Regions from separate parts of the Paenibacillus sp. FSL L8-0638 genome, predicted to be linked through region 2. Evidence: riboswitches for the same ligand, from Rfam matches in the RefSeq annotation. Region 2 holds a riboswitch; each other region holds the start of a gene.
The links. A riboswitch is a leader RNA that binds a small molecule or an ion and turns the genes downstream of it on or off. The one in region 2 is predicted to bind cyclic di-AMP.

Region 1 (4,747 bases), 2.8 Mb from region 2:
GTCGGTCACTTTTATCCTTCCTTCCTTCAATTCCATGTCTGTATAATTATGAATTGCAACCCCATTATACACCAGCTGTCACGGGATACCGAATCCGTTGTAAGTCTAAAACTTGCGAAAATGCTCTTGTTTTCGGTCATGTTTAAGAGAATATGTACGTTTAGCTCCATCATCTTCATTGATAATCATTTCATCGCGAACTTCTTTCCAGACGTTTATGAGCCTAACTTTGTAACCAGCATATTTTTAATAGGACAGGTACATAATAGTCGAGAGCACCACTAGGTACCACTGCACGAAAAGGGGGGATACATATGCCGTACAGGGGAGTGTTGCCATGCTTGGCACTGTTACTAGCATTTTCAAGTTTACCCGTTCACGCGGATGCGCCTCCCAATATCGGAACGCCCCATCCCAAAGAAGCAGCTGTTGCTTCTTCTGTACATCTGAGTACAGATCGAGCTACTCCTACATTAGCAATGTTGCGTAAAAAACATGCGGACATTTTTAAAATGTGCGGCCCACACACCCGCCAAATTGCCTTAACCTTTGATGATGTGCCCGATTCTAGGTATACGCCGCAGGTTTTGGACGTATTACACGCCAACGGCATCAAAGCCACCTTTTTCATCGTCGGTCACCGTGCGGAAAAGCATCCGGGGATTATACGTCGTATTATCCGTGAAGGCCATGCTATAGGAAACCATTCCTATACTCATCCGGATTTTAGGAAGGCTACACCAGAACGCTTTCGCAACCAGATTACAAAAACAGAACGTATTTTACAAGCCAGCGCAGGTTTTCGCCCCAAGTTGATTCGTCCACCCTACGGTGAAATTACAGAGCCTCAAATAAAGTGGGCACGTCGTCATGGCTACATGATTGTCAACTGGAATGTAGACTCTCTCGACTGGAAGGGACTAAGTAAAACACAAATTCAGCGAAATGTGATTCCAGCTACAGGGCCTGGCTCTATTATTTTAATGCACGCTGGTGGAGGTCAAAGTTCCAACTTGCAAGGCACTGTCCAAGCTTTGCCGGGTCTAATTCACTCTCTAAAAGCTAAGGGCTACAAATTTGTGACAGTCCCCCGGCTACTCCACACATCGGAACGAAAATAACAGTATGTTTATAATTGAGGTCCAAGCTAAAGCAACGTAAAAAGGCTGTCTTACCAGCAGAAGTATTCTGCTCGTCAAGACAGCCTTTTTACGGATAGGACCTGATAAGAGTCCGACCTAGATATATACGGATATAGGCGTTATGTTTACATAATATATATTATGTTTAATTAAACTGTATATACGTACAATGCTATTTATCAATAACGTACAGCTTCACATTTTGAAATCCAAAGTCGTTCACAAATGATTTGTTGCCTGGAATAAAGATATCAATCCGCTTTCCTGTAATGGCGCTGCCCTGATCGCGAGCGACAGCTACAAAAGAATGATCCGGCAAACCTGGATGGGAGTAGCCTGTAACCAGTACTTTCGTGCCCATCGGAATGACGTTAGGATCTACCGCAATTGTACCTAGTTTAAGCGGATTGCCGTAGTAGTCCACTGCGCCCCATTTACCATTCTCATCGGCTGCGGCAGAATACGCTGAAGCCTTAACGTCAACTATTTTGCTATAGTTGAATGTTTTACCCCAAGCTTCAATCGTTGGCGCCTCATTCGCTGCTGCTTTCTCCGTAAGAAGCTGCGGCTTCGATTCCGAAGCTGCCTTTACACTTTTTTCGCCAGGCACCTTAATTTGCAGACCTGCATATATATTGTTGGAGGCAATGTTTGGGTTGGCCTTTGTTAGCTCGTCTACCGATACTCCATAACGTTGAGCAAGCAAAAAGAAGGTATCGCCCTCTTTGGCAGTGTGAAGCGAGGCAGCATCCGCTATTCCAGCTGTCTGTGCCAGCCCTGCAATAGCTGCGGCAAGCACCGCAATTTTCATCGTTTTACCAATATGTTTTAAATGTTTCAAAATATGTACCTCCTCTGTTATGCCTGCGAAGTTAGCTGTCGGATTCGGACTCAGGAGAAGCCCTATGCATGTGCAATTCACCCCTAGGCATATTCCTCATCGTCTTATGACGTATCGGAATGGCTGCCGTTGTTACGTCCCCCGCACTTCCCATAGTTTGGGCCAGCATTTCAGCACTTGTCTAACCGCATGCTGTCCCGGTAAGTTTTGGCTTACTGCATAATATCACAATTTTGTAACCTTATCCGCATGAAAATGTTGGGAACCCTGAACATCATACTACACTCGTTACAATTTTGTCATCAAGAAATCGATATTTGTTACGAAAGTATGGGGAAATGGTGACAAAAAAAGAAGAGCCCTCCGTCAACGGAGAGCTCTTTTATGATTAGATCAACACTTTCTTACAATACTTTGGCAAGAAAATCACGAGTGCGATCATGGCTTGGAGTGCCAAATACCTGGTCTGGTGCACCCTGCTCCACAATTTGACCGTTATCCATAAAGATAATTCGATCGCCTACCTCGCGGGCAAAGCCCATTTCATGCGTTACAATTACCATTGTCATACCGCCTTCGGCGAGCTTCTTCATTACATCCAGAACCTCTCCAACCATTTCAGGGTCCAATGCAGAAGTCGGCTCATCGAACAGCATTACGTGCGGCTGCATGGCCAAAGCACGCGCAATCGCAATACGTTGCTTCTGACCACCGGATAGCTGGTTCGGATAGGTATTCTTCTTATCCTCGAGCCCCACGGTACGCAGGAGTTCTAATGCAATTTTTTCCGCTTCCTTACCTGACTGTTTTCTAACCTGCGTCGGTGCAAGCGTCAGGTTCTGCAACACTGTTTTGTGTGGGAACAGATTAAAATGCTGGAACACCATCCCCATTTTTTCCCGGGTTACATTAATATTATGACCACGAGCTGTAATCGGCTCGCCCTCAAATAAAATCTCCCCATCCGTCGGCTGTTCTAACAGATTCATACAACGCAAAAACGTACTCTTCCCCGAACCGCTGGGACCGATGATAACGACAACTTCTCCTTTGGCGATATCTATATCAATGCCTTTTAAAATCTCATTCTTGCCGAACGATTTACGCAATTGTTTAACGGTGATCACTGGCTCTCAACTTCCTTTCCCATAAACCAAGCAGCTTAGACAAGCTGAATGTCATTACAAAATAAATAGCGGCTGTGATTATGAACGGACTTAATCCTTCATAGGTAATATTCTTAATGACCTGGGCTTGATACATAATATCCACCATACCAATAGTCGAAATAATGGAGGATTCTTTAATAATTGTAATAAACTCATTACCGATAGCAGGCAAAATAGATTTAAACGCTTGCGGCAAAATGACGTGACGCATAGCTTTGCCTCGTCCCATACCCAATGAGCGTGCAGCCTCCATCTGTCCACGGTCTACTGCCTGGATACCTGCACGGAAAATTTCAGCCAGATATGCCGAGCTATTCAGAGACAATGTGATTATACCGGACTGGAGTGGAGTAAAATTGACACCCAGCGTCAAAGCAATCCCGTAGTGAATGATCATGAGCTGCACCAGCATAGGTGTGCCACGCAGGATCTCCACATATGTGGTACCTAACCACTCAATGATGCGTATACCACTCATCCGCAGCAAGGATACGATCAGACCAATGATAAATCCAAACAGTACTCCGAGTGCAGACAGCAACAGAGTGTAACCAATACCCGTAGCGTAAAGACTGCGGTATTTCCAAAAAATATCTACGATGTTATTAGAAGAAACCTGTCGATCTGCCGAGAGTGCACTCGCTTCTGTAGAAAACTTTTCAATCGACCCGTCCGCTTTCAGGCGAGCCAACGTTTTATTTACAGAGGCAAGCAATTCTGCGTTCCCCTTACGTATACCTACAGCAGTTTCTGCTCCGGCATCCTCAGGTACCGCTTTGGCAAGTGTTACGGTGCCATCTAACGTGTACCCTTTAGCAACCGTATCTTCGATCACAACAGCGTTGATACGCTGGGTCCGCAGCTGGAGTACCAGATCGGATATTTTGTCCAGTGAGGTTACAGAGGCATTGGGTACTTTTTGAGCAATTTCTTCCTGAATACTTCCCTTTTGCGCGCCAATCTTCTCGCCTTTCAAAGCAGCCATCGTAGGATATTTGTCTTTATCCTCTGGGCGTACCATAATGACTTGCTTGGAGCGATAATATACATCTGAAAAATCAATGCTTTTTCTACGCTCATCCGTCGGTGTCATACCGGACAGTACCAAGTCTACGCGACCACTTTGCAGAGCAGGTAGCAAAGAGTCAAAACTCATGTCCTCAGGGACCATCTCCGCACCCAAATCTTTGGCGATTTCCTTCGCGATTTCCACATCGAATCCAACAATAGTATCCTTACCGTTAATAACTTTATGAAACTCATACGGCGGAAAGTCGGCACTCATGCCCACTACAAGTTTTTTCTGTGGCTTTGCTTCCGTTCCGTATGCATTGAGCATGGGAAGACCCGTCAACAGCAAGATAACCGCCGTCAAAACCAGGGCGGTAAAACGATATGCCTTTTTCAATCTTTTTTTCTCTCCTTAAATTCTTTATAATAAATAAGATTGTGTCATTATAAATGAATATGCATGATTATGCAATGAATGTTATAGTACAATTTCAGCATACCTAGCGCAGTACCTACATTACAGCTTATATAAAGGAGTTTTCAGCATGGATTTTAAACAGACCATTCAAAAGACAATTGAGCAG
Region 2 (4,747 bases):
GGTAACTACCTTGGCCGATTGCGCCAGCTTCTCGGTCAAGGCGCCAATTCCAGGACCAATCTCAAGTGCGCCTTTCGTCTCATCCAATCCGGCAGCATTCACAATCTTATTGAGAATATTTTGATCAATCAGGAAATTTTGTCCCAAACTCTTTTTGAACGAAAAACCGTGCCGTTGAATAATTTCCTTCGTACGCCGCGGTGTTGCTATATCTTGAATCCCTGTCATACGAATATCACAATCCTTCACTTTCAATTTGTGCCAGCGCTCCGGCAAATTCCTCGCGGCTGATCTGAAATACAGAGAGCCGTTTATGTAGCTGCTTTCCGTTACAATAACCAATACCCAGCACATTCCCTAAGGCCATACGGCGTGCAGCAGCATTGGGGTGGGTGATAAGTCCAGCATCAATCAGGTCCGCCCACTCAATCAGCGGATCGGCGCCTTCTACTGTCGTATGAACCCGTGCGAGAGCGTGTCTGATCGCTTCCGGTGAGGCATTCTCCACACCAATATCTCCTTTGCGCGTCGCTTCTGCCTCGGGTATAAAGGCCTGCTTGCAGCCGGGTACCTTGGAAGCGATAATCTTACGGATGCGCTCCCCTGCATGATCGGGATCGGTTAAAATGATGACCCCCCGCCGCTCCTGCGCCAATGCAATTTTACGCAGCGTCATTTTATTAATGGCTGAGCCGCCAGTTTCTATCGTATCCGCTTCAACAGCGCGGCGAATGGCCACCGTATCATCCCGGCCCTCTACCACGATCACTTCCTTGATCATTTGCATTTCCCTCCACTGCTACACAGCAAGCTATATTTATCTTTCCCTGCTTTTGAAAACAAAATAAGAAGAGGATATCCTCTTCTTAGCATGGCATAACTATGTTGTTAATACTATCGCATTGCCCTCAACATACACAACCTGTTTTAGTTGATTTCAGGCTTTACCGGTCCGATAACATATACGGTTTTACCGTGCTTACGACCAAATTGGTTGGCTCGGCTCAAACTCTCATAATACACATCGATTTTGTGGCCTTTAATCGCGCCACCGGTATCCTCCGCACGGCGGAAGCCCACCCCTTCGATATACACCCACCAGCCGATTGGAATTATACTCGGATCGACAGCGATGGTACGGCCTTCCGTCACGCGCGTGCCGGATGCAGTACGTGTACCGATACCTGGCTCCTGTGAGGAATACGCCGTCATGGAGACATTTTGTAAAACTTTGCTATATTTAAAATTGACGCCTGCTTTACGGACAGCATTGCCCGAACTAACCGTTGTTGCCCTAACCGCATCATTGGGACCGACGGAAGCAGCAAGAACGACCGGCTTTTTCTTCGTTCCTACCGCTATAACCTTATCCACACGGTTCTGTGCAACTTCCTTGTTAACCAGCTGTTTGGATACCAACTTTCCATCATGATATACCTTTTGAACGTGCTGGACTACCACACCCGATTTGCCGCTTTGAATGACCCGATTATCGCCTTTATAAAGACTCGGATCGGCCGTTTTGATGACCTGATAAGGCACCTGTTTTTTCTGTTCGACCTGCTGTTTCTTCACACGGACGATTTTTATGTCCATGTTAGACGAAACAGAGGCATCCAACGCAGGATAAACTTTATCCGTTGACGATAATTTATAGCCCGAGGTACGAATGGCACCTTCTACTGTATTTTCTGTTGTGTACAGCTTTTTCGTCTCATTGCCTGAAGATACTTTAACTTGATTGGCACGTTTAATGACTACGCGATCCCCATCCTGTACTGCTCCATTTAGCGGCATAGAAATTGTATCATGCGGCTGAAGTGAAATGGAATGCTCGCTCAGCAAATCTTGAAGCTTGGATTCCCGGGTTTCTACCGCAGATGCCTTGCCATCAATGACAAAAAAGACTTGTTTTTTAGATTGCGTGTACATCAGAATTGAAATCATAATCGTTAGCGCGATTAGAAAAATAGCAACCAAAGCAGCCTGGCGCACATTCTCTTGCTTCCAACGCAATACGTAAGACATGCTGGATGAGCGTGACTCATGGGTCTCCTCTTTTTGGAAAATGCCCATTTCCTCCGTCCTCCTTACATAGCCCGCCGTCTGGAGTAAGACATAGTTGAGATTTGACGTGACTATAACAGATTTTCTACAAGACAAGCCCAAACTGCGACTGTCCTGCACCATGTACCCGTCTTCGCGGCATGCTGTCCTCCCCTGTTTAACCACAGTATGATGACAGATTTTCTTTTATTCACAACAAAAAAAGCCAAAGAAAGAGACTAGAGAGCTCTTTCGTGGCTTCCGGCATGTGTGAATATGCGGGAAAACTCATGCACGAGATGGCTTCTCTCTTGTTACGCTTACGGGGTTAGCTGTCGGGTTCGGACGTAGAGAGTCGCCCTAGCTTGGGTCAACCGCTCATGGCGGTCGCCTTCACATTCACCCCAAAGACCCAGAAAGAAATCGAAATACGGCTCCTCTACCTGTTCAATCCCATCTGGGAAAAGAATTTAAGGTCGAGCCGGCTGGCGGAAGAGACGTTCCCTTCTTGCACATAAGCCGGACGTACTGTAAGCCATATCGGTTCCCCCGTTCCCTGTAAAAGGGACTCAGCGAGACTGGTTCATGAAATGACTTGTTGATGTTTACATTCAAACAACAATTCACTGAAAAGATGATATCCTGTTTCCATGCATGTTGTAAAGCAGGTTTCAAGTACATTTTTCAAAATATTCGGTTAAAATATTGTAATATTCTCGAGTTTCCTGCAACAAATTCATGATTAGCTTCGTCTATCTCTTTATTTTGATCGATTTCTTCGCTTTTTTATTGAATGTCAAATCGTTCCAAGGCATTTTGGGTCGTTATTGACACTAATTCCTCCACTGTAATCCCCTTGATTTGGGCTGCAGCCTCTGCTACCAGTCTCACATGCGCAGACTCATTTCGCTTCCCGCGAAACGGATGCGGCGTCAGGTAGGGCGCGTCCGTTTCAATGAGCAGACGGTCCAGTGGCACCTGTGCGAGCACCTCTTTGGGCTGCTTGGCATTTTTAAACGTTATTGGACCACCGAAGGAAAGGTGAAATCCCATATCCAGCACCATTTGGGCTGTCTCCCAGCTCCCAGAAAAGGAGTGCATGACTCCGCCAATCTCACTCGCTTTTTCCTCACGCAAAATCTTAACAATATCTTCATGGGCATCCCGGTTATGAATAACAATGGGCATTTTGAGCTCACGAGCCAGACCAATTTGATTTCGAAACACCCGATGCTGAACATCCTTCGGTGATGTATCCCAATAATAATCCAGACCGATCTCTCCTATGGCTACGACCTTCTTATGACTGCATAACGATGCAATCCATTCTAGATCGCCCTCCTGCATTGTAATCGCATCCTGTGGGTGCCATCCAACTGCCGCATAAATAAAATCATACGTCTCGGCCAATTTCATGGTGGATGGAATGGTCTCACGATTAAATCCGATATTGATCATCCGCGTTACTCCTGATTCGACAGCACGTGCTATAACTTCTTCACGATCTTCGTCAAATTGTGGCGCATCCAAGTGAGTATGAGTGTCGAATAAATCCAAGGTCTACATCTCCTTTTTTTACTTACATTTCTATATAGTTGTCTATTCTTTGACAAAATAATTCCTTATTTCGGCAGGAAGCCTGTCTTTTACCGCGTTCAATTTATTCTGAGGAAAATACATATGATATTTTCCTCGGTGAATACCACTTATGGAGCGTACAATTTCCGAAACTTCGGAAATTTCGCTCACCTCGCCCTGACGTCCAAGCAGTAAAATCTGGTTGTCCGTCGAGCCACCCTGCCGAAACACATCATAAGGAAGATCCGTCGGAAAATCAATTTCAAAATCATATTCAGGGTGCAAACCAGCCTCTTCCAAAGCTTTCCGAATACTGTCAATGGTATCTGTATCCATATTTTCAATCTCTACATATTTATACAATCTACGGTCCATAAAGCGGCTGCTCAAATCACTTAAAATTTCGTCCTTTTCTCGTTTCCACTGGCTAAATACGGTCTGAATTAATGACTCATCGAGCATCAGATATTGCTCTACTGTAAGCTCTCCTTTCAACAGATCCGGCAGCGGGTCCAGCAGAAAACCAAACTCATATCCATTTTTAAACAATTCCTTTGCTCGCTTGAAAATTTTACGTAAAAGGATCTCCGAGCTGCGTGTTACAGGATGAAAATAAATTTGCCAATACATCTGATAGCGTGACATTAAATAATCTTCTACTGCATGCATGCCTGATTCCTTCACAACAATTCTCCCATTATGAGGACGCAACAGTCGTAAAATACGATCCAAATCAATCGTGCCGTAGTTGACACCTGTCGAATGAGCATCCCGCAACAAATAATCCATACGATCGGCATCTAGCGGACTGGTCACCAAGTTAACAACAATCGGCTTATCATACGTTTTGGCTATAACCGCAGCCACCTTTTGTGGAAGCTTCTCGTCGACTTGCCGTAGCACGGCGTTGATCTTCGTGTCTCCCAGTACAATGCGGCATGTCCAATCCTCATGGTTCATATGAAAGGCTTCCTCAATTGAATGTGAAAATGGGCCGTGCCCCACATCATGCAATAGAGCCGCACACAGAGCAACCAGCCTTTCCTCCTTCGGCCAATCTGGGAAATCTCCACGTTCAAATTGAGAAATAATACTTCTCGTAATCTCATATACGCCCAATGAG
Region 3 (4,747 bases), 1.4 Mb from region 2:
GGGTAAAACAACGCCGGGTACCACCCATTTAATTCAGATTTCGGACTTTTTTAATGTATCGCTCGATTGGTTAATGAAAGGGATTAAGCCAGGAGAAGGCGTACTTCAGGAGCAGAAGGCTGCTTATTTTTTTGGAGTGATGGGGCCACTGAATTGCCAGGCAGAAGATCTTGAGACGGAAGAACAAAATTTTATTTTAGAATATGTTGAATTTGCGAAATATCGTAAGCAAAAAATTGAGAAGGATAAAACAAAGCCGGAATGATTTTTTGGCTAAAGATCGTCTGGGTGAAAACCCGTAAACGAACTGGAGGGGTTCGCTTTACGGGTTTATTTGGTTTCTTGGTGATATGGAATGACCTGTATGTAACTGGAATGCTTGTTGGATTTAGAGTGGCGATGCCTCCTTATAATCGTTATCGTCGATGTTCAGAATTGCAGCAACTTGTTTTCTGTACCTTTGTGCTTTGCGGGTGCCGTGAATCAGATTGGACAAGCGTGAAGGCGGAATATTGTGTGTCTCACAAAATGTTTTCTGATCCAGTCGAAGTTCGACAAGCTGTTGTTTGATGGCCCACCCGAAGGAGGTGACAGGCATTTTGTTGTTCAAAAGAAATCGCCCCTTACGGATTCTTACGGAATAATTGGTGTGTTATAATAATCATCAGTAAACATGTTAGAATTAACCATCTGAAACTATGATACACTTTTATACGTGTTTTTACAATCGTAAATACGTTATTTCGTCAAATTAATTACTTAGTTAAGTGCTAGGTGGTTCTGATAATCCGTAAGGGGGCAACATTAATGCATAGTTCAGCAAGCGGTTATCTTTATGCAGGACGGTATTATTATCGCTCATATATGTAAGTTAAAATAATTATTATATTTTTGTTTACAAATAGTTGATGAGAGAGTATAATAAATCTGTTGCCTCAATACATTATAATTTGCGGTCGTGGTGGAATGGCAGACACGCTATCTTGAGGGGGTAGTGGGCGTACGCCCGTGGAGGTTCGAGTCCTCTCGACCGCATTATATGCAAGACCCAGTTAAAAAGCATCCTGACACGATTTACGTGAAGGGATGCTTTTTTTGTTAAGCATTTCTCGTTATATTCTTTAGTCACGGAAGCCACGGTTGCAACAGGTCGTTTATTAACTGTGATAATGAAGAATGTCAGTTTTGCTGCAAAAGCTTCTCTATATCTCCCGCCAGCTTATCTGGAGTGGTTTGCGGTGCATAGCGCTTAAATACGTTACCTTCTCTTGTAATTAAGAATTTAGTAAAATTCCATTTGATCGCTTTGGACCCTAATACCCCCGGAGCTGTTTGGGTCAGGTAGCGAAATAAGGGGTGTGCTTGATCGCCATTGACATCTGTCTTGGCGAACATCGGAAAGGTGACACCATAATTGATCTGGCAAAACTCGGAAATCTCCTCACTGGAACCTGGCTCTTGTTTGGCAAACTGGTTACTGGGAAATCCCAAAATTTCGAGCCCCTGTTCATGATACTGGTCATATAGCTCTTGTAGCGCTTTGTATTGGGGGGTTAATCCACATTTGCTGGCAGTGTTAACGATAAGCAGAACGTTCCCTTCAAATGTGGATAACGGAATTTGTTTCCCTTGCAGGGTTTGCGCATCATATTCATAAACGGTCATAGCATCTCTCCTCATTCAATATTCAGCAATTAAATTTTAGACAATTTAAAGAAGGGTTGCAAGCCTGGAAAAGCTGCATAAAGCCTTCAGGCGCTGTAAAATCGTATTTTGCTCAAAACAGTAAATCGCACCGCAAATGGAGCGAATTAAGGTGTTTCTTCTTATAAAAGCGGGTTCAATCGGTGTTTAGCTGGTACATATAGCGTATTTTCTTCTCTTTTTACAAAAAAGGCCAATAACGCTTTACCCTACGCCAATATTGACATGCTTGTCATTTTCAAAAAGGGATGAAAAACAGAGATTAAAGGAGCTGTGAGAAGCATAGTTGCATTGTAAGCGTTATTATTAATCTTCTATGCTCTAAAGCCCGATTTATAACCCTGCAGTTGAGCTTTACAGTCTTCCATGCGCGGGTGTATGATTCAAGACGTAATTTCAAATTAATTTGAATGAAGCAACAACGAAATGTCTATAGCGCTGAATTTTGCAGTTGCAAAAGCGGGGGAACCAATCGAGACTGTACGGCTTCGGAAGCCGTGTGTCTCATGGGGTGAATTTTCCGGTCAAGTGCCAGAAATAGGGCGACTCTCACGTCCGAATCCGACAGCTAACCTCGTAAGCGTACAGGGAGAGGCAACAAACCGCCGTGTGCAGCCATGGTTTATTTTATCATGGATATGTCAGAAGCCGGAGGAAAGCCTTTTTCCTTCGGCTTCTTTTTGTTGTCTTTTTATACCGGGAGAGGAGCTACTGATGGAAGGTCGGTTAATTATTGTCACTGCACCGAATGAAGCGGGCAGAAGTTTTGTGAAATTGCTTATTTTCAAAAAATTGGCGTTTGCAGTTCTCACGAATAGCGCCCAGGAGGAACGACAGCTCAAAAAAATGGGTGTGGAGCACATTGTCCGCATCAATACCATGCAAGCGGGAAAATGGAATTTTCCAAAAAAAGAAATTGGTAGTGTGTATTTGTTCGAGAACAGCTTGAATCTGACTTGCCGTTTCCTGCAAATATGTCGACCACTAACATCGGAATCGATCTATGTTATTACACACGGCTGTAATCCACAAGGAATTTATCGGGGATTGGGAGCGGACCATGTGATCTACACATTGAACGGAGAGGTGGGTTTTCTGCTGAACGGATAAGCACTTATGACATAGTTGTTTTATGATTTTATGATGGAATAAGAATGGCGATCTGAGGATCGATACGGAGGGTATAAACATGATGGATATATACATGCTGCTCGTCATGGCTGTGAGTTATGGAGTGATACTGCTGTTTGTACGCTGGTGTGATGCGCAGACCTCTAAAGGAGGACGAAGAGGATGATCGTTATACTCGGGCTTACGGCTATTGTGTTTATGTATTTAATCTACGCACTCCTGAACCCTGAAAAGTTCTAGTCACTTGTAGGGATAGAGCGGGCGGGAACAACAGATCTGAACATTAAAGCATCATTGGTAGCAGGTTTTCGCAAACGTGTGCACTTCATAGATGGTCTGAATCGGGTCTGTTGTTCCAAACGCAGGAGCATTTTGAAGGAGGAATAGAGGATGGAGCTGCTTCAAATTGGAATTGTGATCGTTATATTGCTGCTCTTGGTTAAGCCAATGGGTACATATATGTATCATGTATTCTCGAATGAACCGAATCGGACGGATCGGATTTTTGGCAGAACAGAAAAGCTGATTTATAAGGTAGTAGGCTTGAAGAAAGTAGAGAGCATGCGTTGGACTACGTATGTTATGAGTTTCATTGCTACGAACGCCGTGCTTGTGGCAATCAGCTACTTGCTGTTGCGTTTACAGGGAATGCTTCCCGGTAATCCGACTGGAAACAGTAATATGGAAGCATCACTAGCTTTTAATACGGTAATCAGCTTTATGACGAATACGAATCTCCAACATTATAGCGGAGAAAGCGGGCTTACGTATCTGACACAGATGGCGTTCGTCACGATGATGATGTTCACTTCGGCTGCTTCCGGTTTTTCGGTTGCTGCGGCTTTTATGAGAGGATTGACGCGGCGCGGTGAAGGGATGGGCAATTTCTTTCAAGATTTTATTAAAGCCATTATAAGGATTTTCCTGCCGCTGGCCTTTGTGCTTACGCTGGTGCTGGTGGGATTGAAGGTACCACAGACGCTACAGCCTACGGCGGATCTTACGACGCTGAGCGGAACACAACAGCAAATTTCTATGGGACCCATTGCTTCTCTGGAGTCCATCAAGCATTTGGGAACAAACGGGGGCGGTTATGCGGGAGCTAACTCTGCGCATCCTTTTGAAAATCCAAGTCCTTGGACGAACGTGCTGGAAATTTTGGCAATGTGGGTAATGCCGGCTTCGTTGCCGTATACCTTTGGATTGTTTGCCCGTAATCGTAAGCAGGGCTGGATTATTTTTAGCTCCATGATGGTATTGTTTCTTATTTTTCTATCCATTACGTATGTGTCTGAGAAGACAGGTAATCCGTTAATCCAGACACTGGGTGTGGATGCTTCTCAGGGAAGCATGGAAGGGAAAGAGGTTCGTTTTGGCATCGGACAATCGGCCTTATTCACTGCGGTCACGACAGCGGCAACGACAGGTTCGGTCAATAATATGCATGATACACTAACCCCACTGGGTGGTATGGCTGCTTTGGGAGAAATGATGCTAAACGTCATTTTTGGCGGCAAGGGTGTCGGGCTGATGAATATGCTGATGTATGCGATTTTGGGTGTGTTTATATGCGGACTGATGGTCGGGAGAACTCCGGAATTTATGGGAAGGAAAATTGAAGGCAAGGAAATGAAGCTGATCGCCATTGCCATTTTGGTACATCCGTTTCTCATTCTCGCCCCAACTGCGCTTGCGTTTATGAGTCATTGGGGATATGATGCGGTCACTAACCCTGGCTATCACGGGTTGACTCAGGTGCTCTATGAATATGCGTCATCTGCTGCGAATAATGGTTCGGGGTTTGAAGGTCTTTCAGATAACAACGTATTCTGGAATGTTACAACGGGGATGGTTATGTTCTTCGGACGATATGTATCTATGATTGCATTGTTGGCTGTGGCGGCTTCGTTGA
Region 4 (4,747 bases), 110 kb from region 2:
GGCACTGAGACACTGACCTGGAAACATCCGGGCAAGAAAACCGTGAATGATCTGTATCTTCATCTATACCCGAACGCCTTCTCTTCCATGGAAACCACCTTTATGAAGGAATCCGGTGGAAAGCTGCGCGGAGACACCATGCCCAAAGACGGCTTTGGCTCTATGACGCTGACTGAACTAAAAACAGAAGACGGTTTATCCCTCATGCATCGCATCCAATATGTGCAGCCAGATGACGGTAACGCAGGCGACCGTTCGCTCATGAAGGTGCGTCTACCCAAGCCGGTACGAGGTGGCGAAGAAATCACATTATATATGAAGTTTGAGGTAAAACTGCCTGCTATCTTTGCTCGTATGGGTGGGACAGATGATTTTGTAATGGCAGGACAGTGGTTCCCGAAGCTCAGTGTCTACGAGACTGCAGGGCAGCGTGGACGCGCCGAGGAGGGCTGGAACCTCCACCAGTATCATGGTAACTCCGAGTTTTATGCCGATTTTGGAATTTACAGCGTACGGATTCGGGTGCCTGAAACTCATATCGTAGCAGCGACCGGATTTCCCACCCGTGGTGCCGTCCGACAGAACGGCCAAAAAATATATCAATTTTATGCCGACGATGTACACGATTTTGCCTGGTCCGCTTCACCCAACTTTGTAGCCGTAGAAGAACCCTTTTCTTCTGCTGAAGTCCCTGGTGTCAAAATCAAGCTCTACCTTGACCCATCGCACAAGGAGCTCAAAGGACGCTATATGAGCGCAGCGAAGGCCGCTCTTTTGTACTACAGCAAATGGTACGGGCCTTATCCATATTCCACCCTGTCCATCGTGGTTCCACCCAAATCAGGCAATGGAGCTGGCGGCATGGAGTATCCGACACTCATCACGGCCGCTGCTGCGGGTAATCTCAATCCTGGCTATAGTCTGGAACGGACATTAGTTCATGAGATTGGACATCAATATTTCTATGGAATGGTAGCCAATAATGAATTTGAGGAGCCGTGGCTGGATGAAGGCTTCACCTCCTATGCAGAGGAGCGACTTATGGAGCAAGAATATGGGCTCACCCCCAACTTGCCATTACAATCGGGACAGGTATCCTCCCCACAGCCGCTAAACCGTGAGTCATGGAAGTACGGCTCGGCTGCTGAGTACGCGCAAAATGCCTACTCTCGAGGCAAGCTGGTACTACGGGGCATTGAACGTCAGGTGGGTATGAAAAAAATGGATCGCATTATGCGGACCTACGTCCAGACGTACCGATTTAAGCATCCGTCCTCACAGGATTTTCAACGTATCGTGGAGAGAGTCACCGGACGCTCATGGAGCCACTATTTTGAACAGTATGTATATGACGGCCAGATGGCGGACTTTTCAGTGGATCACATCACAAACCACAAGCTGGAGAATGGATATGAAGCAGTCGTGACGGTCAGCAAAAAAGGGGCGGATTATCCCAAGATCCCTGTCCAATTTACCTTCAAGGATGGAACCACGAAATTCAAGGCTTGGGACGGTGCGGGCAAAAGCACAACTTTTCGGATCAAAAGTACTTCTCCCGTTTCCTATGTAACCCTTGATCCCCTATATACCATTGCACTGGAGAACAAGCATATTAACAATACCCTAAAAGCCGAATTGGACGAAAAGCAACAAACCCGTTGGAGTATAAGTGTAACCAAGCTGTTGGAGACACTGCTTGGAAGTCTGTCATGGTGAGGTGTCTATAGATGCGGACTGTTATAAAAGAGGGCTGGGCGCTGGTGCGCATACGATTTTATATCGTTATCATTTTATTTTTGTATCGATTACTGTGGGGGGTATTTCTCTATCGGCTGGTACAATCTGCCGTTATCCCGCTACTACTCCGTTATCCTGATCAGGGTCAAAACGAGCTGGGACAGACCTTGTTTTGGATGGAGAGCCAGATTGCTCTGATGGACAGCCGGGAAGTACATGTGTATTTGTGGATACTACTAGGGGCGACTGTACTACGCATACTGATCACTCCCTTCATTAGAGCCGGAATATATCAAAGTCTGCATACCGATGCGACTGAACCGCAAAGCCTGTCCTTTTTCAAGGGTATGAAACGCCATGGCATGTCGTCGCTGTTGTATTACACCATTGAGTTGGGACTGCTGCTGCTTCCCGCCTTTTGGATAGTACCGAGACTCTACCCTATTGTAGCAGGTACGCTTCAATCTCCCTCTTACCTGCTGCACTTGTTGCCCTATGCCATGGGGTGGATGGCTTACGGATGGTTCATTCGGCAGTGCATCCTGTATATGCAACTGGGTACTGTCGGTGGTCACGCCATACTATCGTCCCTGCTCGCCTTCTTTCGCCAGCTCCTCCCAGCTGTCGGTATATCCCTTTTGCTCGGTGCTTGTGTGCTGCTGGTCTTCGGTCTATTTGGCACCGTGGCGATGATTTGGACTGGCATGCTGGCGCTCATTCTCCAACAATCGTATCATTTTGTTACTAGTCTGGCCAGGCTGTGGCATATCAGTTCGCAGTACAGACTATGGCATAACGATATCTCCAGTAGAAGCTAAGCCCTTCCTTTATGTTAATCACTTCATTTCCGTCTGTCGAAAAAACTTTATGCATAACCGCGCAAACGGCACATAACTGAATACTGTTAACAAGATCTGTTCCTGGGACATTAGGAGCAGATTTTTTTTGTAACTTTTTGCAATGAAACATTTGCCAAAGCCAGCCGACTTTGTTACAATAATCGCAGTGAACTGATAGTAACAACTTTGTAATCTTTATTGTAACCTTTATCTCAAAAATATCGTTATTGTGAATACTGCTCTCCAAGGTGCACATCTTAAGTTAAGCCTAATTCCTGGCACCTAGGAAGCGGGGGAACCAGTTTGGGTGAATTGATCTCGCAACAGAGTGGTCATAGGGGAACCTTCTACCGAATCCTTAAGCTAACCTCGCAGGCATTGGAAGGGGTATATTTTTTTTGAAGAAGAAGCTAACGATCGCAGCTATGAGTCTTGCCATTGCCTTTACATCTTTTACATTCGGTGGCGGCAGTGCATTTGCAGACTCCAAGATGGACCAGGTCATCCAAGATGCCAAAGGAACGAACTACAGAAGCGGAGGCACTACACTCGAGGGATTCGATTGCTCCGGCTTCACAATGTATGTATTCAACAAACTGGGAATTAAACTTCCGCATCAATCTGGATCACAATTCAAAATGGGATCTTCCGTATCCCGCGATGAAATGAGACCTGGAGACCTGGTGTTCTTCAACACCACAGGAAGAGGCATTTCCCATGTAGGTATCTTCGTAGGTGAAGGGAAATTTGCCCACTCCTCGACTTCACGTGGTGTAGTAGTTAGCTCACTGAACGAAAATTATTACGCTAACCGCTATGTCGGTGCAAAAAGAATTATGAGCACAGACGCTTACCATTCTGTAGCTTCAGATATTCCTGATGACGACAACGTAGAATAACTAACGCACAGCAAGCTAACTCTAGCCGCAATTTGATTCTGCCGGAATCGAATTGCGGCTTTTTATGTCCACAACATCAGCAATGATTATCTTTACTGACGAACTGACACCTCAAAAGGTTTCAATTTTAGCGAACATCGTCGGTTTTACCGTCACCGCTGGGGGAGCATATGAGCAGTAATTCCTTCTTATTGAATGTATACCCGACTTAGGTAGGAAATAAACACGCTTGCCATTCCCCTGCAACTTGTCTACAATCTGTTGTTAATGATTGAAGTACCTGTAAAAGGAGGATGGAACACATGCCGGCCTCAATATCCAACTATCGGATCGTACCGATGGACGAGCATCAAGCGGCTGCAATCTGTGAGTGGCGCTATGATCCACCTTATAACATATACGGTTGGCTCCCCTGGGAACAAATGAAGGCGCTTGAGGTCGAATTTGGAAATCCCACGCTTCGCCAAGAGCAATATGTTGCCGTACTGGATGAAGAGAACAAGCTGATGGGATTTGCTCAATATTTTCCTATGATCGGTGTGACCCGGCTAGGCCTTGGAATGCATCCTGACAGATGCGGACATGGCAAAGGCTCTGATTTTGTCCGTGCCATTGCAGAGGAAGCCCAACGACGCAACCCGAAGAATGAAATTGATCTAGAAGTGCTCACTTGGAATGAGCGCGCTATCCGGGCCTACAAGGCGGCTGGATTTGAGCTTACAGATACCTATGAACGACAGACCCCCGATGGCAAAAAACCGTTTTATTGTATGGTATATCGTCCCGAGCACCCAACCCGGGTACTATGATAAAAGCGCCTTCGGCATACAACCACGATGTTGTATAGCGAAGGCGCTTTTATCATCATACGACAGATCATTACAAACTCAATGACTGCTGCGCATTTTTTCAAAAGCTTCATTATATTGCTGGGCTTCCTTGATATCCACGGCCATAATACCGCCGTCGTCCCAAGAGGTCAAACGCAGAGTCACGGTCTTGTAATCAATCGTAATAAATGGATGATGATTGAATGCTTCAGATATAGCGGCAACTTCATCCACGAATGCAATCCCTTTCATAAAACTGGAAAAATTGTATTTCCGGACGATCCAACGTCCTTCCTCCAGTTCCCAGCCCTCCAGTTTCTCCAGATGTACCTCAATCTCTTCTTGTGTAAAAGGCATGTTACGAACTCCTCCCCGTTTATACGGAAGCCTTTCGACCGCTTAAACACGGCCAAAACTACGATATATTGGTGTACATATTACC

Region 1: linked by a shared signal. The riboswitch ahead of MKY35_RS13525 (3D domain-containing protein) and the one ahead of MKY35_RS00140 (G5 domain-containing protein) in region 2 are both predicted to bind cyclic di-AMP.
Region 3: linked by a shared signal. The riboswitch ahead of MKY35_RS06530 (hypothetical protein) and the one ahead of MKY35_RS00140 (G5 domain-containing protein) in region 2 are both predicted to bind cyclic di-AMP.
Region 4: linked by a shared signal. The riboswitch ahead of MKY35_RS00540 (C40 family peptidase) and the one ahead of MKY35_RS00140 (G5 domain-containing protein) in region 2 are both predicted to bind cyclic di-AMP.

The regions. Positions count from the first base shown of each region.
Region 1 is NZ_CP151960.1:3,114,278-3,119,024, forward strand. It holds gene MKY35_RS13515 (NADH:flavin oxidoreductase/NADH oxidase) at 1-9, opposite strand, end outside; gene MKY35_RS13520 (polysaccharide deacetylase family protein) at 315-1,121, shown strand; gene MKY35_RS13525 (3D domain-containing protein) at 1,315-1,983, opposite strand; cyclic di-AMP (ydaO/yuaA leader) riboswitch at 1,989-2,157, opposite strand; gene MKY35_RS13530 (amino acid ABC transporter ATP-binding protein) at 2,388-3,110, opposite strand; gene MKY35_RS13535 (ABC transporter substrate-binding protein/permease) at 3,097-4,560, opposite strand; gene MKY35_RS13540 (M20 family metallopeptidase) at 4,709-4,747, shown strand, end outside.
Region 2 is NZ_CP151960.1:27,757-32,503, reverse strand. It holds gene rsmA (16S rRNA (adenine(1518)-N(6)/adenine(1519)-N(6))-dimethyltransferase RsmA) at 1-228, opposite strand, end outside; gene rnmV (ribonuclease M5) at 236-781, opposite strand; gene MKY35_RS00140 (G5 domain-containing protein) at 928-2,076, opposite strand; cyclic di-AMP (ydaO/yuaA leader) riboswitch at 2,348-2,631, opposite strand; gene MKY35_RS00135 (TatD family hydrolase) at 2,833-3,603, opposite strand; gene MKY35_RS00130 (HD domain-containing protein) at 3,646-4,747, opposite strand, start outside.
Region 3 is NZ_CP151960.1:1,442,934-1,447,680, forward strand. It holds gene MKY35_RS06510 (helix-turn-helix transcriptional regulator) at 1-265, shown strand, start outside; gene MKY35_RS06515 (XRE family transcriptional regulator) at 389-610, opposite strand; tRNA gene MKY35_RS06520 (tRNA-Leu) at 953-1,035, shown strand; gene MKY35_RS06525 (glutathione peroxidase) at 1,180-1,665, opposite strand; cyclic di-AMP (ydaO/yuaA leader) riboswitch at 2,131-2,303, shown strand; gene MKY35_RS06530 (hypothetical protein) at 2,419-2,814, shown strand; gene kdpA (potassium-transporting ATPase subunit KdpA) at 3,226-4,747, shown strand, end outside.
Region 4 is NZ_CP151960.1:135,477-140,223, reverse strand. It holds gene MKY35_RS00550 (M1 family metallopeptidase) at 1-1,716, shown strand, start outside; gene MKY35_RS00545 (hypothetical protein) at 1,728-2,555, shown strand; cyclic di-AMP (ydaO/yuaA leader) riboswitch at 2,832-2,969, shown strand; gene MKY35_RS00540 (C40 family peptidase) at 2,975-3,475, shown strand; gene MKY35_RS00535 (GNAT family N-acetyltransferase) at 3,778-4,284, shown strand; gene MKY35_RS00530 (4a-hydroxytetrahydrobiopterin dehydratase) at 4,363-4,662, opposite strand.